Nitrosospira lacus: one gene and its partner. The protein of the gene in region 1 interacts with the protein of each later gene in a pairwise test. Links are inferred from orthologs where the notes say so. Each region holds a gene or a part of one and is shown in the gene's direction. Other genes may lie near its edges. The genes, in order: cysM and accC.

What was found.
Region 2: the proteins of cysM (region 1) and accC interact in binary tests that used the Escherichia coli proteins (3 or more experiments, as listed by UniProt). The link is inferred for Nitrosospira lacus from one-to-one orthologs.

What each region holds. Positions count from the first base shown.
Region 1 is NZ_CP021106.3:3,115,912-3,131,548, reverse strand. The notes cover bases 10,071-12,839. They hold cysM (cysteine synthase CysM), read left to right. Parts: upstream 10,071-10,895; coding sequence 10,896-11,783; downstream 11,784-12,839. Other genes in these bases: EBAPG3_RS14260 (translocation/assembly module TamB domain-containing protein), read left to right, coding at 12,039-12,839; EBAPG3_RS14270 (ComEA family DNA-binding protein), read left to right, coding at 10,395-10,691; ssb (single-stranded DNA-binding protein), read left to right, coding at 10,071-10,363. Outside these bases: molecular chaperone DnaJ, read left to right, coding at 1-868; EBAPG3_RS14305 (NUDIX domain-containing protein), read right to left, coding at 1,226-1,783; phosphate regulon sensor histidine kinase PhoR, read right to left, coding at 2,050-3,357; phosphate regulon transcriptional regulator PhoB, read right to left, coding at 3,395-4,105; EBAPG3_RS14290 (glycerate kinase type-2 family protein), read right to left, coding at 4,255-5,577; excinuclease ABC subunit UvrA, read right to left, coding at 5,597-8,416; EBAPG3_RS14280 (MFS transporter), read left to right, coding at 8,543-9,901; more of ssb, read left to right, coding at 9,902-10,070; more of EBAPG3_RS14260, read left to right, coding at 12,840-14,081; EBAPG3_RS14255 (hypothetical protein), read left to right, coding at 14,089-14,298; EBAPG3_RS14250 (YdbL family probable chaperone protein), read left to right, coding at 14,334-14,756; EBAPG3_RS14245 (3'-5' exonuclease), read left to right, coding at 14,818-15,591. UniProt on the Escherichia coli protein: Two cysteine synthase enzymes are found. Both catalyze the same reaction. Cysteine synthase B can also use thiosulfate in place of sulfide to give cysteine thiosulfonate as a product.
Region 2 is NZ_CP021106.3:590,440-596,097, forward strand. The notes cover bases 2,745-5,658. They hold accC (acetyl-CoA carboxylase biotin carboxylase subunit), read left to right. Parts: upstream 2,745-3,480; coding sequence 3,481-4,836; downstream 4,837-5,658. Other genes in these bases: aroQ (type II 3-dehydroquinate dehydratase), read left to right, coding at 2,745-2,748; accB (acetyl-CoA carboxylase biotin carboxyl carrier protein), read left to right, coding at 2,944-3,393; prmA (50S ribosomal protein L11 methyltransferase), read left to right, coding at 4,883-5,658. Outside these bases: EBAPG3_RS02680 (AAA family ATPase), read left to right, coding at 1-1,536; more of aroQ, read left to right, coding at 2,293-2,744. UniProt on the Escherichia coli protein: This protein is a component of the acetyl coenzyme A carboxylase complex; first, biotin carboxylase catalyzes the carboxylation of the carrier protein and then the transcarboxylase transfers the carboxyl group to form malonyl-CoA.

The sequences.
Region 1 (15,637 bases):
TGGCGGGGCTCAAGGATTTGCCGATGCATTCGGCGATATCTTCGGCGATATCTTCGGCGGTCGCGGCGGGCATGCCAACGTCTATCGCGGTGCCGATCTGCGCTACAACCTGGAAGTCTCGCTTGAACAGGCGGCGCGCGGAACAGAAACCAAAATCCGCATTCCCACCATGGAAATTTGTGGAAGCTGCCATGGCAACGGTGCCAAGCCTGGCACTTCTCCCACCACATGCCCAACCTGTAATGGGCATGGTCAGGTAAGAATGCAACAGGGGTTTTTCTCGATCCAGCAAACATGCCCCAAATGCCATGGCAGCGGCAAATTTATTTCCAGCCCTTGCGCTACATGCAACGGCGCAGGACGCGTTAAGCAACACAAAACATTGTCGGTAAAAATCCCGGCCGGGGTGGATGAAGGCGACCGCATACGTCTATCCGGGGAAGGCGAAGCAGGGGTCAACAATGGTCCGGCAGGAGATTTGTATGTGGTTATTCATCTATTGCAGCATTCCGTTTTTCAGCGCGACCATAACGACTTGCATTGCGAAATGCCGATAAGCTTTACCACAGCTGCACTGGGTGGAGAAATTGAAATTCCTACCCTCGATGGGCATGCCAAAATCAAGGTGCCAGCAGAAACCCAAAGCGGGAAAATTTTCCGTCTGCGTGGCAAAGGGATCAAAGGCGTGCGCAGCAATACCCAAGGGGATTTATTGTGTCACGTGGTGGTGGAGACGCCGGTCAAGCTTACCGCCCGTCAAAAGGAACTGTTGCAGGAACTGGAATCGCTTAACCAGGAAGATGACTCCCGTCACAGTCCCCGTGCCAAGTCCTGGATGGACAAGGTGCGCGAGTTCTTTGCGGAATAATCTGCTTCAGTGGATGTAATGACTCAGTAAGACTAAACAAAATGAACATCGTATCCACAGCGGCCACTTGTAAGCGATGTTTATGCGGGAAGGAAATTCGACAGCCAATTAGAGTTCGTCAGCCTCATTATGCAAGTGAGGGCGGCACGAGAGCATGAACTGTCACAGGTCTGCTCCATAGCGCCGTATGGCGCATTGCCAGAATCTGCCACATACGACAAATGCTCTGGCGGAAGTTCACGCCGAATGCTCCGAAGAACGGAGAGGCCTCGTACGCGGGAGTCAAAGATACCTATCGGGGCTTCGTTAGGGGGCATTCTCTTATTAAGTGTAGAACTCAGGTTATTTGGTTCACTGCTACCACTCGCCACGCAATACTTTCTCTGCCCAGAATAGACCAGAAACGCTTTTGTTGTCCGTGATTTTCCCCGTTTTAATCCATTCCAATGCCATTGGCAACGTCAGGGTAAACACTTCCAGATGCTCGCCATCGTCAAGGCTTGCACCTTGGAAGTTGAGTCCCTTCGCAAGATAATAAACCAGCTTCTCGTTGGAATAGCCAATACACGGATGCAAGGTGGCGAGATACCGCCAGCTTGCCGCCGTATAGCCCGTTTCTTCCAGCAACTCGCGTTGCGCACATAACAGTGGATCCTCGCCGGGATCAATTTTTCCAGCAGGCAGTTCGAAAAAATCCCTATGCAACGGATAGCGGTGCTGACGTTCCAGCACCAGCTCACCATTGTCGAGCAGTGGAATGATTACTACCGCGCCGGGATGGATGATGTATTCGCGTACTTTCACCTTGCCGTCAGGCAGGCGAGCTTGGTCCTGATATACGTGCAAAAGGTTGCCATCGAACACCTTCCGGCTGTTGACCGGCGTTTCAGTGAGATCCAGGGGCGGGTTGGACATGAGGTAAGGAATACTCCGAGAATGAATCGTATAAGCGACTCATATTACGCCGGGATGCAAAGAGGAAGCCGGCTCGTCTAAAACACTATCATCGCGCTGTTAGCCGAGATTATACAGCCGCCCACTGGCCGGCGAATAACAGTACAGACTTCATATCGGCGAAAGCCGGTATCCAGCGGCACTATTGCAAATTTGGAATGGATTCCGGACCCAGTCCGGCACGAGATGCGTGATATTTTCTGGTAAGAATCTGTAAGTAATTAGATTCACTCGCTTTTGTGCGTTATCAGCCGTGCCGCAGGGAGCCATGCGCTGAAGCAACTGCCTTTGCCCAGTTCGCTGACAATTTCCAGCTTCGCTTGGTGGCAGGTCAGGACGTGCTTGACAATGGCTAGCCCCAGGCCGGTGCCCCCGGTTTCACGCGAGCGTCCACGATCCACCCGATAGAAGCGTTCTGTCAGGCGAGGGATATGCTCGGGCTCGATGCCAATGCCGCTGTCTTGAACAGAGAATACGCCTTGCTCGTCACGAATTGCCCAGTTCAATGTAATAGTCCCCCCATCGGGGGTGTAGCGGATAGCATTGCTGACGAGATTGCTGAAAGCGCTGCGTAACTCGTCCATGTTTCCCAGCAGCTTGGCTTTGGTATCAAGCTTGAGATGGATACGGTGACGTCCCGCGCTCAAGGATTCCGCTTCATGACAGAGTTCACGCAACATTTTCGGGATATTGACGGTATCTTCCCGTACCAGGTTTTCTGAATCCTCCAGTCGCGACAGCGTCAACAGGTCTTCCACTAGGCGCTGCATGCGCCGGGTCTGATCGGTCATCAGCGTGAGCGCCCATTTATGGGTTTCGGGGTCGGGAGCGCCTTCTTCCGCCAGCGTTTCAAGGAATCCACCAATGACTGTCAACGGTGTACGCAACTCATGCGAGACATTGGCGACGAAATCCCGCCGCATGGTATGGACTCTCTCAAGGCGGGTAATATCACGGCTGACAAGCAGTTTCTGCTTGTCGCCATAAGGCACGAACTGTAGCGAAAGGGTCAGGCTCTGGTTTCGGGAGGGTTTGATTATCAGCGGCTCACTGTAATTGTGAGCGTTCAGGTAGTCGGTGAATTGGGTCTGGCGCACCAAATGAGTAAGATGCTGACCGGCATCGAGGCTGATATCTATGCCCAAATGCTTTTCGGCTACCGGATTGCACCATTCGATACGGTCGACGTCATCCAGAATTACCACGCCTTCCGGCATGGCGGAAGTGGCGCGCCGCAGGCGCTCCAGCGCGGAACTGAGTTGCTGATGATTTCTGCGCTGTTCGCGCATGAGTCGCGCCAGGCGGGCAAATACATCTCCCCATTTTCCGGGGGCATCAGGCAATGCGACAGATGTCAATTCTTCGGCGTGAAGCCATCTGTCCAGCATTATCAGATGACGCCAGTGGTGGATGACCAGCAGCAGCAGGGCAATGCTGCAAAAGACCAATGTTACGAGCGCGCCGAGCGTAGTCCAGAGTATGCCGGCCACAACAATTGTCAGGATGAGAGTAAGGCGCTCCCAGAAAGCAGGCACGTATGTTATTTCGAAGAGTGAAGATGACCCATTATACTCATACGATACCAATGCTTGCCGCCGGTCCCGCTGACAGGCGATAGCCCGATCCTCTCACGGTCTGCACCAAACCATCCTTGCTGACATTTTCCAGCGCTTTGCGCAATCTGCGAATATGCACGTCCACGGTACGGTCCTCCACAAATACATGGTCTCCCCATACCTGATCGAGCAGTTGCGAGCGTGTATGCACCCGTTCGGAGTGCGTCATAAGGAAATGCAACAAACGAAACTCGGTGGGCCCGAGCACCACTTCCTTATCACCCGCGGTTACGCGATGTGTTGCGGAGTCAAGGCGCAGTCCGCCGATTTCCACCAGATCATCAGCCGCCTCCGGTGAACGCCGTCGGAGCACTGCTTTAATCCGCGCGAGCAATTCACGTGGCGAAAAGGGCTTGGTGATGTAGTCATCGGCGCCAATCTCCAATCCCGCTACCTTGTCGCTTTCTTCGGCACGAGCGGTAAGCATGATGATGGGGATGGTCTTGGTACGCGTTACGCGACGCAACATGCGTGCAAATTCTACGCCGCTCATTCCCGGCAGCATCCAGTCAAGCAGCACCAGGTCCGGTAATGCATCATTCACTATCTCCATGGCCTGTTCCGCGCTTCTTGCACCAAAAACGACATGGCGGGCCTGCCTCAGGCTATACGAGATCAACTCCTGAATCGCGGGTTCATCTTCCACCACCAGTATGGTTGCTGCCATATGTTTTCCCCTGTCGGTAATATTCTCTTCGATATTGCGATGATATGTAAGCAATATTGCGGTTTCGTGACATATCTCCAGATCAATGGGCGATTCTTCCCATCATAATAGTCCGTGCGGCCTTATGGCTCATTTTCGGGACGTTAGTTCTATAGCACCAGAATTACCCGGTAATCATTGACATTGGTTCGGGTTGGGCCGGTAAGTATCAGATCGTCAAGTTGCCCAAAGAAAGTATACGAGTCGTGACTGGCAAGCAAGGCGCGGGCGTCGATGCCCATTTGCTTTGCACGGTGGATCGAGTCTGGCGCCATGATTGCGCCGGCGTTGTTTTCCGAACCGTCTATGCCGTCAGTATCGCAGGCCAGAGCGTGGATTCCCGTTACATCGTTGAGTTCAATGGCAAGCGACAGAAGGAATTCCGTGTTGCGTCCGCCTCGTCCACCAGATTTCGTTCCACTGGTGCCGCGCTGTTCGCCGCAGCCATTTTCACGTAACGAAACTGTTGTCTCTCCTCCTGAGATCAGCGCCACCGGCGGCTTCCATGGCTGGCCATATTGACGGATTTGCCGTGCCAGCGCGGCGAAGACCTTGGCTACATCGCGTGATTCACCGGTTATGCCGTCACCCAGTATAGCGGCGGGAATACCTTGATCATGAAAATATTTTGCCGCCGCCAGCAGCGAATCCCGGGCGGTGGCGATCACGCGGTTGTCCACGTTCCTGAAGACGGCGTCACCCGGCTTGGGGGTTTCGTCGCGCTTTCCTTCGGCACCCGCCAGCAATATTTCCAGCACCGCAGCGGGTGCATCGATCCGGTAGCGTTCGAGTATCTCCAGCGCGTCCAGATAGGTTGACGGGTCTGGCGCGCACGGGCCGGAGGCGACATGAGTGGGGGCATCCCCGGTTACATCCGATATGATCAATGCCAATACCGGGGCACGGCATGACGCGGCAAGCTTCCCTCCTTGAATGGCGGAGAGATGCTTGCGCACGGTATTGATTTCCTGAATTGCCGCACCGCACAGCAGCAATTCCCGGGTGACGTTTCTGAGGTCATTCAGCGATAGGCCCGCCACCGGTAACGAAAGCAAGCTTGAACCGCCGCCGCTCACCAGGCAGAGCAGTAAATCGTCCGCACCGAGTTTTTTAACTTCCGCCAGAATGTCTTGCGCTGCCTGCTCACCCCGTTTGTCCGGAAGGGGATGCCCGGCTTCAATCACCGTGATGCGTTCCAGTGGCAAGCCGTGGCCATAGCGAGTGAGGACAATACCATTCAGTAGCGCATCTTTTTGCCAATGGTTTTCCACTGCCAGTGCCATTGCCGCCGCAGCCTTACCCGCACCGATCACCAGAGTGCGTCCCTTGGGTAGCCTGGGTGGTATAGGTAAGTGCCGCGGTACGATACACAGGGGATCGGCTGCGGCGATCGCGGCATTGAAGCTGTTGCATAAAGACTTACGGTGATCCATTCGCAGCTTGCGTCCTCGATCAGGGACCGAGCACGCTTCGCAAATAATGACCGGTAAAGCTGTTCTCGCTCGCCGCTATCTCCTCCGGTGAGCCTTCAGCGATAATTTGTCCGCCGCCCTCGCCGCCCTCGGGGCCGAGGTCGACGATCCAGTCAGCGGTCTTGATCACGTCCAGGTTGTGCTCGATCACCACCACGGTGTTGCCATGGTCACGTAGCCGATGCAATACTTTCAGCAGCATGTCGATATCCTGGAAATGAAGGCCGGTGGTGGGTTCGTCCAGGATGTAGAGCGTGCGGCCGGTATCGCGCTTGGAGAGCTCCAGCGAAAGTTTCACCCGCTGGGCTTCTCCGCCGGAAAGCGTAGTGGCGGATTGTCCCAAGGTGATGTAGCCCAGACCCACATCCAGCAGCGTCTGGAGCTTTCGCGCTACAACCGGCACGGCGCTAAAAAATTCGTGTGCCTGCTCCACTGTCAGCTGCAGGATTTCGTTGATATTTTTTCCCTTGTATTGAATCTCCAGGGTCTCGCGGTTATAACGCTTGCCGTGGCAGACGTCGCACGACACGTATATATCGGGGAGGAAATGCATCTCAACCTTGATCATGCCGTCGCCCTGACAGGCTTCGCAGCGTCCGCCCTTGACGTTAAACGAAAATCGTCCGGGACCATAGCCGCGTTCGCGCGCCTGGGGTACGCCCGCGAACAGTTCGCGGATGGGTGTGAACAAGCCGGTATATGTGGCCGGGTTGGAGCGCGGCGTGCGCCCGATGGGGCTCTGGTCCATGTTGATGACCTTGTCGAAGAACGCCAGGCCATCCAGGCTCTGATGCGGCGCAGGCTCCGTGCTGCTGCCGTAGAGGTAGCGCGCCGTTGCAAGATAAAGCGTTTCATTGATAAGGGTGGACTTCCCTGAGCCGGAGACGCCGGTGATACAAACGAACAATCCCACCGGCAGGTTGAGGTTGACGTTTTTCAGATTATTGCCGGAAGCGCCTTCGATCCGGAGCCAGCGATCACTTTTTGGTTGGGTGCGCTTTTCCGGCAGCGCGATGACCAATTGGCCAGAAAGATATTTGCCGGTCAAGGAGCTGGCGCTTTTCCGAATGGCTTCCGGGGTTCCTTGCGCGATGATCGCTCCCCCATGTTCGCCTGCGCCGGGACCCATGTCCACCACATGATCGGCGGACAGTATGGCATCCTGGTCGTGTTCCACCACGATTACGCTATTGCCGAGATCGCGCAGATTCTTGAGTGTTTCCAACAACCGGCTATTATCGCGCTGGTGCAGACCAATGGAAGGCTCATCCAGCACATACATCACGCCGGTCAGCCCGGAACCGATCTGGCTGGCGAGCCGAATACGCTGGGACTCCCCGCCGGACAAGGTGTCGGCGGAGCGATCCAGCGACAAGTAATCCAGGCCCACGTTGTTGAGGAATAACATGCGGCTGGAAATTTCCCTGACGATTCTTTCCGCAATGGCATGCTTTTGCCCCGTCAGTTCCATCTGATCGAAAAAAACCATGGCCTGTTTCAGGGGTAGCGCGTTGATTTCGAAAATGGCCCGCCCTCCCACCCGCACATGGCGGGCCTCGCGCCGTAGGCGGGTGCCCGCGCATTCGGGGCAGGTCTGCGAATTCAGGTATTTTGCCAGCTCCTCGCGCACGGCCTGCGACTCTGTCTCCTTATAGCGTCGCTCCAGGTTGGGAATAATACCCTCGAAGGTATGTGTCCGCTGGGTTCGGGCGCCAGTTTCATTCAAGTACGAAAACGCTATTTTTTCCTTGCCTGATCCTTTGAGAATGATGTCCTGAATGTTTTCAGGCAGTTGTTCGAAAGGAATCTCCAGGTCAAAATCATAATGCTTGGCCAGGCTCGCCAGCAACTGGTAATAAAACTGATTGCGCCGATCCCAGCCCTTGATTGTGCCGGAAGCCAATGACAAATGAGGAAAAGCGACAATACGCTTGGGATCGAAGAATGTAATTTTCCCCAGACCGTCACACTTGGGACAGGCGCCCATCGGGTTATTGAAGGAGAACAAGCGCGGCTCAAGTTCGGGCAACGAATAGCTGCACACCGGGCAGCTGAACTTGGCGGAAAAAAGATGCTCGTGGCCGGAATCCATTTCCACCGCCAAAGCGCGTCCGTCAGCATGGCGCAGCGCGGTTTCAAATGACTCCGCCAGCCGCTGCTTGGCATCGGGCATAACTTTGAGTCTATCCACCACCACTTCAATCGTGTGCTTTTTATTCTTATGCAGTTTTGGCAGCACGTCGATTTCATGCACCTTGCTGTCTACCCGCAGCCGCACGAAACCCTGTGCACGCAGTTCATCGATCAAATCCAGCTGCTCGCCTTTGCGCCCCACCACCAGCGGCGCCAGTATCATCAGCCGGGTATCGGGCGGCAGCTTCAATACATGATCGACCATTTGCGAAACGCTTTGCGCGATCAGCGTGATGCCGTGGTCGGGGCACTGCGGATCGCCCACGCGCGCAAATAGCAGGCGCATGTAATCGTGTATTTCCGTGACGGTGCCGACGGTCGAACGCGGATTATGCGATGTCGCTTTCTGCTCTATGGCGATAGCGGGAGAAAGGCCTTCGATCAGATCGACATCGGGCTTTTCCATCAATTGCAGAAATTGCCGCGCATACGCCGAGAGCGATTCCACATAGCGCCGCTGACCTTCCGCATAAAGCGTGTCAAACGCGAGCGAGGATTTGCCGGAACCGGACAAACCGGTGATGACGATCAGCTTGTTTCGCGGCAGATCAAGATTGATGTTTTTGAGGTTGTGCGTGCGCGCACCGCGAATTTTTATGAGTTCCATCGACGCTTCCATTGGTCACCCATGACAACCTTGGGCTATCTGAGTGCCGGTCAAACCTGTTAATATACTCAACTTCTCCGCATTTTCCCAATCTGATTCATGTCCGTCTCATCACCCCCCGAGAAAATGTCGCCGATTGAGTTGCGCGCTACCGCGGGTTTGGCCGGTATCTATGGGTTGCGCATGTTTGGCATGTTTATCATTCTGCCCGTGTTCGCGTTTTATGCCGAGCATTTGCCGGGCGGAAGCAACTATACGCTGGTCGGCATTGCCCTTGGCGCCTATGGGCTGACCCAGGCGATACTGCAAATACCTTTCGGCTGGTTGTCCGACCGGATCGGGCGCAAGCCCGTTATCTACATAGGCTTGATTCTGTTCGCCGCGGGCAGTTTCGTGGCCGCGTCCGCCACGGATATTTATTGGGTAATCTTTGGCCGCATCATTCAAGGCGCGGGGGCGATTTCCGCCGCGGTAATGGCGCTTGCCGCCGATCTCACCCGTGAAGAGCATCGCACCAAAGCGATGGCCACGATTGGCATGACCATCGGTGCCACCTTTGCGCTCTCACTGATTGTCGCGCCGGCACTCAATCGCTTGATTGGCGTCCCTGGAATTTTCGCCATGACCGGAGTACTGGCCCTGTTGGCGATGGCGGTAGTTTATAAGATTATTCCCAATCCATTGATCAGCCGTTTCCATTCCGATACCGAGGCATCATCAGGACGCTTTGGTAACGTGTTGCATAATCCCGAATTGCTACGCCTGGATTTCGGTGTGTTTGCGTTACATGCAGTTCTGATGGCGCTATGGCTGGTGGTGCCGTTGTCATTGCGCAAGTCGGGTCTGGCGGTAGATTCCCACTGGCAGGTATATCTTCCGGTATTGCTCTTTTCCATGGTTCTGATTGTTCCCGCGATCATCTATGCGGAAAAGAAAGCAAAACTCAAACCGGTTTTTGTCATTGCAGTGGCTGTATTGCTGGCAAGCCAGGTATTGCTGGCGTATACGTTCGAATCCCTATGGGGGACGACGGCGGCGCTGCTGGTTTTCTTTGCCGCGTTCAATCTGCTGGAAGCAACCTTGCCCTCGCTTATTTCCAAGATAGCGCCGGTCGGCGCAAAGGGCACAGCCATAGGCGTCTATAGCAGCGTTCAATTTCTCGGCGCATTTACCGGCGCCACCGCTGGCGGCTATTTATTTGAACATCATGGCAGCTCCGCGCTGTTTGCATTTTGCGGCATCCTGCTGGCATTATGGCTGCTGTTTGCCGCCACCATGAAAGCGCCTGCCGCGGTGCGTACCAGAATGTACCATGTGGAGGAAATGGATACGGGCAAGGCCAGCGGGCTATCGCGTCAATTGGCGGCGCTACCCGGTGTGCATGAAGCACTGGTGCTGGCAAGTGAAGGCGTGGCTTACCTGAAAGTGGATATGCGAGGCTTTGACGAAGAAGGAGTTGTTCAACTACTTGGGGGAGAAGCGTAAATGGCATCAGTCAACAAAGTCATACTCATCGGCAATCTCGGTAAAGACCCCGAGACCCGCTACATGCCAAATGGCGACGCGGTGACCAACATCACTTTGGCAACCACGGAAACATGGAAAGACAAAAACGGTGAAAAGCAGGAGAAAACCGAATGGCATCGCGTCACGTTTTACCGCAAACTGGCCGAAATCGCCGGTGAATACCTGAAGAAGGGTCGTCCGGTATATGTCGAAGGACGGCTGGAAACCCGGAAATGGACCGACAAGTCAGGTGCCGAACGCTATACCACCGAGATCATCGCCAGCGACATGAAAATGCTGGGCAGCAAACCGGGAAGCGGCAGCTACGAGGGGGGTGATAGGGACGAGAGCAGTTTCGCGCCGAGTACCTCCGGCAGCAATAAACCTGCCCCAAGAAGCAGCACGGGGTTCGATGACATGGATGACGATATTCCGTTTTGATGGCTGCAATCGCGCGCAGTGTAATAGGGTTATGAAAAAACTGTTGTTTCTTATTGTCATGTTGTTCGCGCTTGCCGGTCCGGTCTACGCGGCTGTCAACATCAATACCGCTACTCAGGGGGAGCTGGAAACCCTTCAGGGAATCGGTCCGGCCAAAGCCAAGGCTATCGTCGATTATCGTAAGAAGAATGGTCCCTTCAAATTGCCGGGCGATCTGGAAAAGGTCAATGGCATTGGTCCCGCCACCATGAAGAAACTACGTAAGGATATTACGGTGGGCGGCGGCACCACGGCCAAGACGGAAAATAAACCAGCTGTCAGGCAATAAAAACCTGGCATTGTCAGGATGGGGGAGGTGGTACGCCATAACCCGTCAATTGCCAATGGGTTGTGCTTTCTCCACCCATCCCGTCACAAACGAGTAATTCGACGATGTTCTTGGCAGCCACCCTTGTGCGTTTTGTAATGGGTCTTCTAGCGGCGCGTATGCGATAATCCGGCACGATCTTTACGAATTCTCTGCGAATTGGATATGTACAAAACCATAGAAGATTTTATCGGTAACACGCCCCTGGTAAAACTTAAACGTTTGCCCGGGAAAACCAGTAACGTCATTCTCGCCAAGCTGGAAGGCAACAATCCCGCAGGCTCGGTGAAAGATCGTCCAGCGTTATCGATGATCAGGCATGCGCAGGCGCGTGGGGAGATCAGGCCCGGAGATACGCTGATAGAAGCCACCAGCGGCAACACCGGCATTGCTTTGGCGATGGCGGCGGCGATCATGGGTTATCCCCTGATACTGGTGATGCCGGAGCACCTGAGCGTGGAGCGGCGGCAATCCATGAAGGCATTCGGGGCGGAAATCATATTGACCTCGAAAGAGGGCAGCATGGAAGAAGCACGGGATGTGGCTGAGCGAATGCGTGACGAGGGGCGCGGAATCATCCTGGATCAGTTTGCCAATCCCGATAATCCAAGAGCACACTACGAAGGGACCGCTCCCGAGATCTGGCGCGATACCGGAGGGCAAATTACTCATCTGGTGAGCAGCATGGGGACCACCGGTACGATTATGGGTTGCTCCGAATATTTCAAGGAAAAGAATCCGGAGATTCAGATCATCGGCGTACAGCCGGAAGACGGTGCGCAGATTCCGGGTATCCGCAAATGGCCGGAAGCCTACTTGCCAAGAATCTATGATGCCAGCCGGGTGGATTGCATTATCCTGGTTTCCCAGGCCGAAGCCGAGGATATGACTCGGCGGCTGGCGCGCGAGGAAGGGATTTTTGCCGGAATTTCGTCGGGAGGTGCTTTGGCGGCGGCACTCAAGATTTCCGCGGAATTGCACAACGCGGTGATCGTTTCCATCGTTTGCGATCGCGGGGATCGCTACCTTTCCACGGGGGTTTTCCCGGCCTGAGTGGGTAAAGCCTATGTGTCAATATCATATATTCAGCGAGTAAGCGGATAAGCGTCATACCGGCGGAAACCGGTATCCAGTGGCGTTCAGAGCGCATCGTTGCGGTTTGGGCTGGATCCGGGTCAAGTGCAGAATGACGAATTCATTGTATTTTCCTGCCGGATAAGTAATGACCATAGGTAGCATGACGTCATTTATATGGCGTTATACAGGAGTGCTTTAAGAGTCCGCGAATTGTGTTTGGGCGAGTCAACAATGGTTAAGCTACTCGTTACAATATTGCCGGCGTGGTTTGCTATTGTTTTCTCTGCCTGCGCTGCGCCTCTCATTACCCTTTCCGTCGATGATATTCACAGCCCCCTTTTAAGCGCAAGGGGGATACAAGCCAGTCTAACCGGCTCGCAGGCATCATCGCTGGAAATAAAGCTGGGTGAAGTCGCGGTGCAGGGAAAAATCTGGCGTAATTTACGTTTTTCCTGCCATACATTTCGGTTTTCCCAGGATCTGATCAGCTGTGATGATGGAGTATTGCGGCTATCCAAGTCAGCGCCGATACCCGCAACCTTTCATTACTCTTCTCGCGATAAGATGCTGGATGTAAAAATCCAGATGACTTCCGATAAAGCCAGCGAAGGCTGGCGGCTTTCCGCCCGTTGGGGAAGCGCGGCATGGGAAGGCGTGCTGACAGTTACCAACGGACAGGTAGCACGCATTGCCGAATTGCTGCCTGATAGAGAAAAAGAAATGCTCGCGCCCGCCAAGGGGAAACTCAATGGGACGGCCAGATTGCGCGGTAATGCCGGCGGGCTAGCTAATGTAGAGGCGAATCTCGCGGTGGATGGGTTGGCGTTCAGCGATGTCAGCGGTTTGCATGCGGGTGAGAATATCAGTGGGGAAATCATCGCTAAAGCTGAGCGCCAGGATGGCCGCCAGGCGAGTCAGCGCAGGAATGCCTGGGAATGGCAGGCCGATGTAACTTGGCCGCAGGGAGAAGTGTTTTGGCAGCCGCTTTATTTTACGGGCCAGGGTCATCGTTTGCATGTCAGCGGCAACCTGGATGACGATATCATTCGGCTGCTCAAGGGAAATCTCGTGCTCGCAGGTATCGGCGAGGCGGATTTATCAGGTGTGGCTGACCGGTCCACCAACACGCTGCGCGATCTTGATTTGCATGCCGGCAATCTGGAATTGTCCGCGTTGTTCAGTCAAGTGCTCAAACCTTTTCTGGCGGATACCTCCTTTACGGGGTTAAAAGCTGCAGGGCATGCCGGAATTCGATTGCGCTACCGCAATGGTGCCAGCGAGTTGCTTAACCTCAATTTGCGTGACGTCTCGGTGGAAGACGAACATGAGCGCTTTGCATTTCGCGGTGTGAACGCCAACATTCCCTGGCAGGCGCAAGGGGTGTCGATAGCCGATATAAGCATCCAGAGCAGCCAGTTATCGCGGATACCGCTGGGAGAATTTCGTGTCCCGCTGGAAATTAACGGACAAGATCTCGCCATCCCGCGGATGACCATACCGGTACTGGACGGCGAGTTTACGCTGGAGAAATTCCGTGCATCGCGGCAGGCCCAGGACTGGCACTGGCAATTCAGCGGCGGGCTTTCGCCCGTATCCATGCGAAGGCTGACGGAAGCGCTGGGAAGCCGCCCAATGTACGGTACGCTGTCCGGCACGATCCCCAAAGTGAGCTACACGGGCCATACTCTGGAAATGGATGGTGCCCTGCTTTTCAAGGTATTCGACGGTAGGGTGGAATTGAGAAACATGATGGTGCTGGACCCCATGGGCCGGGCACCGTCGCTGGTGGCGGATCTGGATATGCGCAATCTGGATCTCAATCTGCTGACCGGCGTGTTTTCATTCGGTAATATGCAAGGTCGCATTGATGTGGCGGTGCATGGCCTTGAACTTTTTGACTGGAAACCGATAAAGTTTGACGCCAGCATCATGAGTAGCCCTGGAAACTATCCGCGCCGTATCAGCCAGGCCGCTGTGCAGAATATTTCCTCTCTGGGGGGGTCGGGGGCGGCAGCCGCGATTCAGCGTAGTTTCCTGCATATTTTTGAGGAATTCGGCTATTCAAAGATCGGCTGGAGCTGTTCATTGCGCAACGGTGTTTGCCATATGGGCGGGATAGCGTCCGAGCATCCAGCGAAAGGTTATGTCATCGTCAAGGGTGGCGGAATTCCGGCGATCACGGTGATAGGCTATAATCGCAACGTGGATTGGTGGGAGCTGATTAACCGCCTGCAGCGGATCACTCAAGCAAATGTTAAACCTATTTTTCAGTAGGGACGATATGAAAAACTTTTTCTTTCGCGCAGGCTTGATGACATTAACGGGTACATTTCTGTCAGGATGTGTCACCATTAATATTTATTTCCCTGCCGCCGCGGCTGAAAAAGCGGCGGACAAGATCATCGAAGAAGTGTGGCAGCTCAAGAAGCCCGAAGAGGGCGGACAGGGTGCGGATAAACCCGCTCCTTCCGAGCCTCCCGTGCAACCATAGCAATCGCTGCAACCGGAACATTAAAGGTGAATACCATGCGCAATCCAGTTTCCCGTTTGATATTGCTGATGATACTACTCTCGGCATCGTTCGCCGGCTACACGGCGGCGGACATCGAGATCAATACGCCGGCGATTGCGAGCCTCAAGCAAAGCATGCAGCAACGGCATAGCCAACTGGAGCCATACTACGCCAGGGGTGCGGTGGGGCTTACGCGCGACGGGTTTATTGCCATGCGCGACGCGAATGCGTTGCCATTGTCGGCACGCCAGCCGGTCAATGCCTTGATTGCGTCCGAGAATCAGGACAGAAATGCGCTTTATCGCGAAATAGCCCGTGCCAATGGGCATCCCGAATGGGAAGGGGACATTCGTTCCACTTTTGGTCAACGCTGGATCGAACTGGCCAGAGCGGGATGGTGGTATCAGGCGGCGAGCGGTTCCTGGGTTAGAAAATAAAGCCTCAAACTCATCACCTTGTAGATCCTCAAATTCACTATTCGACTGAGATCCCCTTGACGTGACACCGGTACTGGTTTTCGATATCGAGACGGTTCCTGATATAGAGGGATTGCGCAAGCTTCATGATCTTGGCCCGCAACTCGCGGCCGCCGATATTGCCGAGATGGCGTTTCAGTCGCGCCGCCAGGCTGTGGGCAGTGATTTCCTGCAACTGCACATACAGAAGATAGTCGCAATCTCGTGCGCACTGCGCGACAAGAATGATTTCCGCATATGGTCGCTAGGAAATGCGGCAGACTCCGAAGCGGAACTCATCCGCCGATTCTTCGAAGGCATCGATAAATACAGCCCGCAACTGGTTTCCTGGAATGGGGGTGGTTTCGACCTCCCGGTACTGCACTACCGTAGCCTGATTCATGGGCTACAGGCACGCCGTTACTGGGAGATGGGTGATGACGACCGCGAATTCAAATGGAACAACTATCTCAGCCGCTACCATACGCGCCATCTCGATTTAATGGACTTGCTGGCGTTGTACCAGCCGCGCGCCAATGCGCCGCTGGACGAACTCGCCAAGCTGATGGGGTTTCCCGGAAAGTTCGGCATGGATGGCTCCCAAGTCTGGACCGCCTTCCAGAATGGGGAGATCGCCGCAATCCGCAACTACTGTGAGACCGATGTGGTGAATACCTATCTGGTCTTTTTACGTTTCCAGCTCATGCGCGGTATTTTCGACGATGAACAGTATCAACGCGAATGCGAGCTGGTGCGTCTCACCCTGGGCAAGTCTGCCGAGCTCCACTGGCAGGAATTTCTCGGTCAGTGGCCGTAGCGGCAACGACGGCGCTTATTCCGTTACCTTGCCCTGTCCAACTGCC
Region 2 (5,658 bases), 2.5 Mb from region 1 along the record:
ACTCTAGAGGTGATAACGAATAATTGGACTAGCACGACACTGATTAGCGGTGAACTCGCAAAGAAACTGAAGCAATGGCTCTCAAGTATTTTTCAGTATATAGAGGAAGGCAACTCAAAAGAGGAGGCGCGTCATCAGCGACTTCTCGATGCATGTATCGTATCTGAAGCAAGACAGAATACTATTGCGATTCTAGACGATCGTGTGCCCGTCTTCGTTTTGTTCAGTAATTATTTCCGTGTGCGCCCTGTCATCCATTTGGAGCATCTCGCATCTCGTCTTGAAACGGGAGTTATGGATGACGAACAATACGACTATGGCAATCAGTGTTTGTTAAAGCTTTTAGGATTCACTGCTCGTGAATTGTCGAATCTTGGAAAGGCGCCCGAACCCCCCGCCCACGATCCGGCGGCTCTGCTAGCTTACCGAGATCAGCTTGATAAACGGTCATATCAGCTGAATGGGGCTGAAGTTCGCCTTACGAATGACATACGAGCTGTTTGGCTACCAGACACAAGTCGTGGGGAGGCAGACCGCCTACGTGTGGTTGCCGACGGTCAATATCTAAAAGTTGTCGTCGAAGACTCCTTGGGAGTAAATATCGAATTAGACCAGCGATCTGAGGGCTTCCAGTGGCTTGTCTCGTTCTTTGTAGTCTTTTTTGCGGAAGCCGTTGACAAACATGAGAATGCGGTCCTTCTACTCGACGAACCGGGATTGAGCCTGCACGGACTCAAGCAGCGAGATTTTAGAAAGACTCTTTCGCGATTAGCGGAGAAGAACCAAACCCTTTACAGTACTCACTCACCGTTTTTGGTGGGACCAGATGAACTGGATTTTGTGCGCGTGGTTGAGATGCCGGATCGAACAGCTGGAACAAAAATTCATTCGGAGGTAACTTCGGACGATCCTGCAGCACTTTTACCCCTTCAAGAATCGCTGGGGTACGACCTTGCTCAGAGTCTTTTCACCCAACAGCGCAATTTAATTTTAGAAGGGTTAACCGACTATTGGTATCTTGATGCAGTTTCTCAACTTCTTCGCGAAGCAAATGACGGAGGTCTAAACGATAAAATCGCGCTTGTACCTGCGCAAAGTGCGGGAAAAGTCGTCTACTTTGCGACGATTCTCCATGCTCATAAACTGAAAGTGGCTGCGCTTCTTGACTCAGACAGCGCGGGAGATCAAGCCGCACAGCAACAGATCTTAGTTCATCGACTCGGCAATAAAGCAATCCTTCGGACCAAAGATGTGTACGTCGGTAGCGTTGCTAAACCGGAGATTGAGGAATTACTTAGAGATACCTTAGTTATGGTGGCGAAGGAACTCGCATGGGATGTTTCGAGCGTTGCGGCACAGGACATCTCAAGATCAATTGTAGAAATATTCGCCCAGGAAATTGACAACTTCTCGAAATACAAACTCGCAAAGGCATTTGTTCGATGGAGCCGTGACCATACGGCAGCTGATTTGACTCCAACGGAGACAGTTCAGTGGCGAAATCTAATTAATACTGTAAACAAGGTCCTTAAATGAAACAGGTATCTGGAATTATTTTAGGACCGTCGTTGAGAACGACTCATGAGCGACAGCGTTGAAAATCTCGTAAAGCTATTCACTCCGGCTGGGCCGCCTTCTATCAATACACCGACTATACGGCGACCCTGTTTGGCAGGCTGGACCGTACCGTCTTCTGGAAACTCAAAGGGCGCGCGCGTTTACATCAGGCGAGAATAATGCCGTTAAACAGTCAATTAGTACGGCTATCGTCTACACCTCGTCTACATTCCTAGACTCTATCTCCTTGGAATGGTCGTAAGATGCTGATAAACATGGTGCTGTTGAGAGGAGTCGAACCTCCGACCTACTGATTACGAATCAGTTGCTCTACCAACTGAGCTACAACAGCTTCGAAGAAAAAATTGAATTACGATTATAGAGGTTTGGGAAACAGCGGGCAAATTGGTTGATGTCTGAAATCCAGCGCGTGAATGGAATGTGGACGTCACGAGATGTGGCAAGTTCGTGCCGTCAAGCGAGGGACACATCGCACCTGCGCTCCTTCGAAAGTAGTCTTCAGTCTCTCATGATTGACCGGATTTATCACCTCATTTTATCGAGAAGACGGGGAAGGAAGCGCCGGGCGGCGCGCAGCAAAGCCTTAATTCCATTGTGGTCGGTCATTTCACCATATCTCTCATCCGCATGCTCAAGTATGGATATTTTCCTCTATTTTCGCCGATTGTCACCTAACATCTGGACATTCTTGGCGGGTTGCGGCACACTTATCGGATGAAAACCAAAGCAAATGGGTCTAAAAGTATTTTAGTCCTTCATGGCCCTAACCTCAATCTTTTAGGCAGACGTGAGCCTGAAGTCTACGGATCCATGACGTTAGAAGAAATTAACGAGAATTTGCTGAATTTGGCAAAGAAGTCTGGCATAGAGTTAGTTGCTTTCCAAAGTAATATGGAGGGTGAATTAATTGATCGTATTCAGCAGGCCATGGATGACGATGTCGATTTTATTATTATTAACCCGGCGGCTTATACGCATACCAGTATTGCCTTGCGTGACGCACTTGCCGCCACAGGATTGCCATTCATCGAAGTTCATCTCTCGAATATTTTTTCCCGGGAGTCTTTTCGCAAGGAGTCGTATTTTTCCGATCTGGCGCTTGGCGTTATCAGCGGTTTGGGCGCCAAAGGTTATGAGCTGGCCTTGAAATATGCTCTGACAGCTCGTTAGCGCGCATTCCTCAAATCGGAAAATCCTCAATATTTTTGACGGTGCCTGTTCACTGAGTGGAATTGGCAGAAGATAGAAGCCATTTCCGCCGATTTACCGGCCGATGGAATGCTGCAAGCAGAAAATGCTACAGGGCTGATGGCAGGTTTGGATAATTAGAAATGCCCAAAATGGGCGTTGTTCCAGGAGGTCTTTATGGATCTACGAAAACTTAAAAAACTGATTGAGCTGGTGGAAGAATCGGGTATTGGCGAACTGGAAATTACAGAAGGTGAGGAAAAAGTTCGCATCAGCAAGTCCGTATCCTCCACGCAGGCTTATGTAACTGCGCCACCCGTCATGCAGGCAGTCACGCCCGCCGCCACCGAACCCGTGCCGGCCGCTGCGGCACCTGCCGAGTTATTGACGCAAGGCCACGTGGTGAAGTCACCCATGGTGGGAACATTTTATCGCACCTCTACCCCTGGTGCGAACCCATTCGTGGAGATAGGACAGGCAGTGAAGGCTGGCGATACCTTATGCATCATTGAAGCAATGAAGCTGCTCAACGAGATTGAATCGGACAAGGATGGAATTATCAAGGCGGTTCTCGTCGAAAACGGGCAGCCGGTCGAGTACGGCGAGCCGCTATTTGTGATCGAATGATTGTAAGCGCTATCTCCCATCTTTCTTTACAGGGGCCACAGAATAGAAAAGATGGCCAGAACCCTCGTAGTTCAATAGAGATATTCCATGTTTGAAAAAATTCTAATAGCCAATCGTGGTGAAATCGCCCTGCGGATCCAGCGGGCCTGCCGTGAGATGGGAATTAAAACGGTGGCGGTGCATTCCGAGGCGGATGCCAATGCAAAATATGTGAAGCTCGCCGATGAGTCCGTGTGCATCGGACCGGCGCCATCGGCTCAGAGCTACCTTAATATTCCCGCCATCATCAGTGCAGCCGAAGTGACCGATGCGGAAGCGATTCATCCCGGTTATGGTTTTCTCTCCGAAAACGCCGACTTCGCCGAGCGCGTGGAAAGCAGCGGTTTTGTCTTCATCGGGCCGCGTCCCGAAACGATCCGTATGATGGGCGACAAGGTCAGTGCCAAGAATGCAATGAAAAAAGCAGGAGTTCCCTGTGTTCCAGGGTCCAACGGTGCATTACCGGAATCCCTCGATGAGGTCCGGGGGGTTATCCGTGCTGTTGGCTATCCTGTCATTATCAAGGCATCAGCCGGTGGTGGCGGGCGCGGGATGCGCGTGGTTCACACCGAGGCCGCGTTGTCGAATGCGGTCATAATCACCCGCAACGAGGCACAGGCAGCATTCGGCAATCCGACGGTCTATGCCGAAAAATTTCTGGAAAATCCACGTCATATCGAATTCCAGGTACTGGTTGACGAACACCGCAATGCAATCCATTTGGGTGAACGTGAGTGTTCAATGCAGCGCCGCCATCAGAAAATTCTGGAGGAAGCACCTGCTCTGGGCATTTCCCCCCGGCTGCGCGACAGGATAGGGGGCCGCTGCGCCGATGCGTGCCGCCGTATCGGTTATCGTGGTGTGGGAACGTTCGAGTTCCTGTTTGAAAAAAACGAGTTTTATTTCATCGAAATGAACACCCGTTTACAAGTGGAACATCCCGTTACGGAGGCAATTACCGGGATAGATCTGGTAAAAGCACAAATTCGTGTTGCCGCGGGCGAGAAATTGAGCATTCGCCAACGAGACGTTTCATGGAAGGGTCATGCCATCGAATGCCGCATCAATGCCGAGGACCCTTACAAGCTCACGCCTTCCGCCGGCCGTATCACGCAGTATCATGCTCCCGGCGGCCCGGGCATTCGTGTCGACTCTCACATTTATCATAACTACATGGTGCCGCCCTATTATGATTCCATGATCGCCAAGGTTATTGCTTATGGGGATAACCGCGACCAGGCAATCGCCCGAATGCGCATTGCGCTGTCGGAAATGGTGGTGGAAGGCATCAGCACCAATATCCCGTTGCATCTCGATCTGTTGTCGGACGCCGCGTTTCTGACGGGTGGCACTAGCATCCACTATCTTGAGCAGAAGCTTGCCAACTACAATAAGCCGGGCTAAAAGCGGTGAGCCGCGTGGCGGCGAGTTTTTCTGAGTAGCGCGATATATGTCCTGGATTTCTCTCACCCTGGAAACCGATGATTTGCATGCCGAAATTCTGAGCGATGCAATGCTTGAACTCGGTGCGTTATCAACGGACATCCACGATGCGGCTGCAGGGACTGAACGAGAGCAGCCATTATTTGACGAGCCCGGTGAGTTAGCCGGGGAAATCTGGTCCATGTCAGAACTTACCGCCTTATTCGAAGCGGATGCCGATATAGCGTCCATTGTGCAGGCTGCGGCGCAAGCGGCTCAGCTTCCCACCCCGCCTGCCTACCACCTGGCGCTTGTGGAAGAGCAGGATTGGGTACGGATAACGCAATCGCAATTCGATCCGATACAGATATCGTCACGCTTGTGGATCGTCCCCACCTGGCATCGGGCGCCCGATCCCGCCGCCATCAACCTGGCACTCGATCCCGGATTGGCCTTCGGCACAGGCAGTCATCCTACCACCCAGCTTTGCCTTGCCTGGCTTGACGAAAATCTGCAAGGAGGCGAAGATCTTCTTGATTACGGTTGTGGTTCCGGCATACTTGCTATTGCCGCGTCGAAGCTCGGCGCCCGCTACGTGGTGGGCGTGGACATAGATGCGCAGGCGGTTGCAGCCAGTCGCGAAAATGCATTGCTTAATCAATGTGACGAAACAGCAATTGAGTTTCATGCGGCGCATTTGGCGACTTGGGAAGATTCCGCACGTGAAGCCTGGGCGGATGTGGTTCTCGCCAATATTCTTGCCAATCCTTTGATCATGCTGGCCCCGATACTGACGCGCGCTGT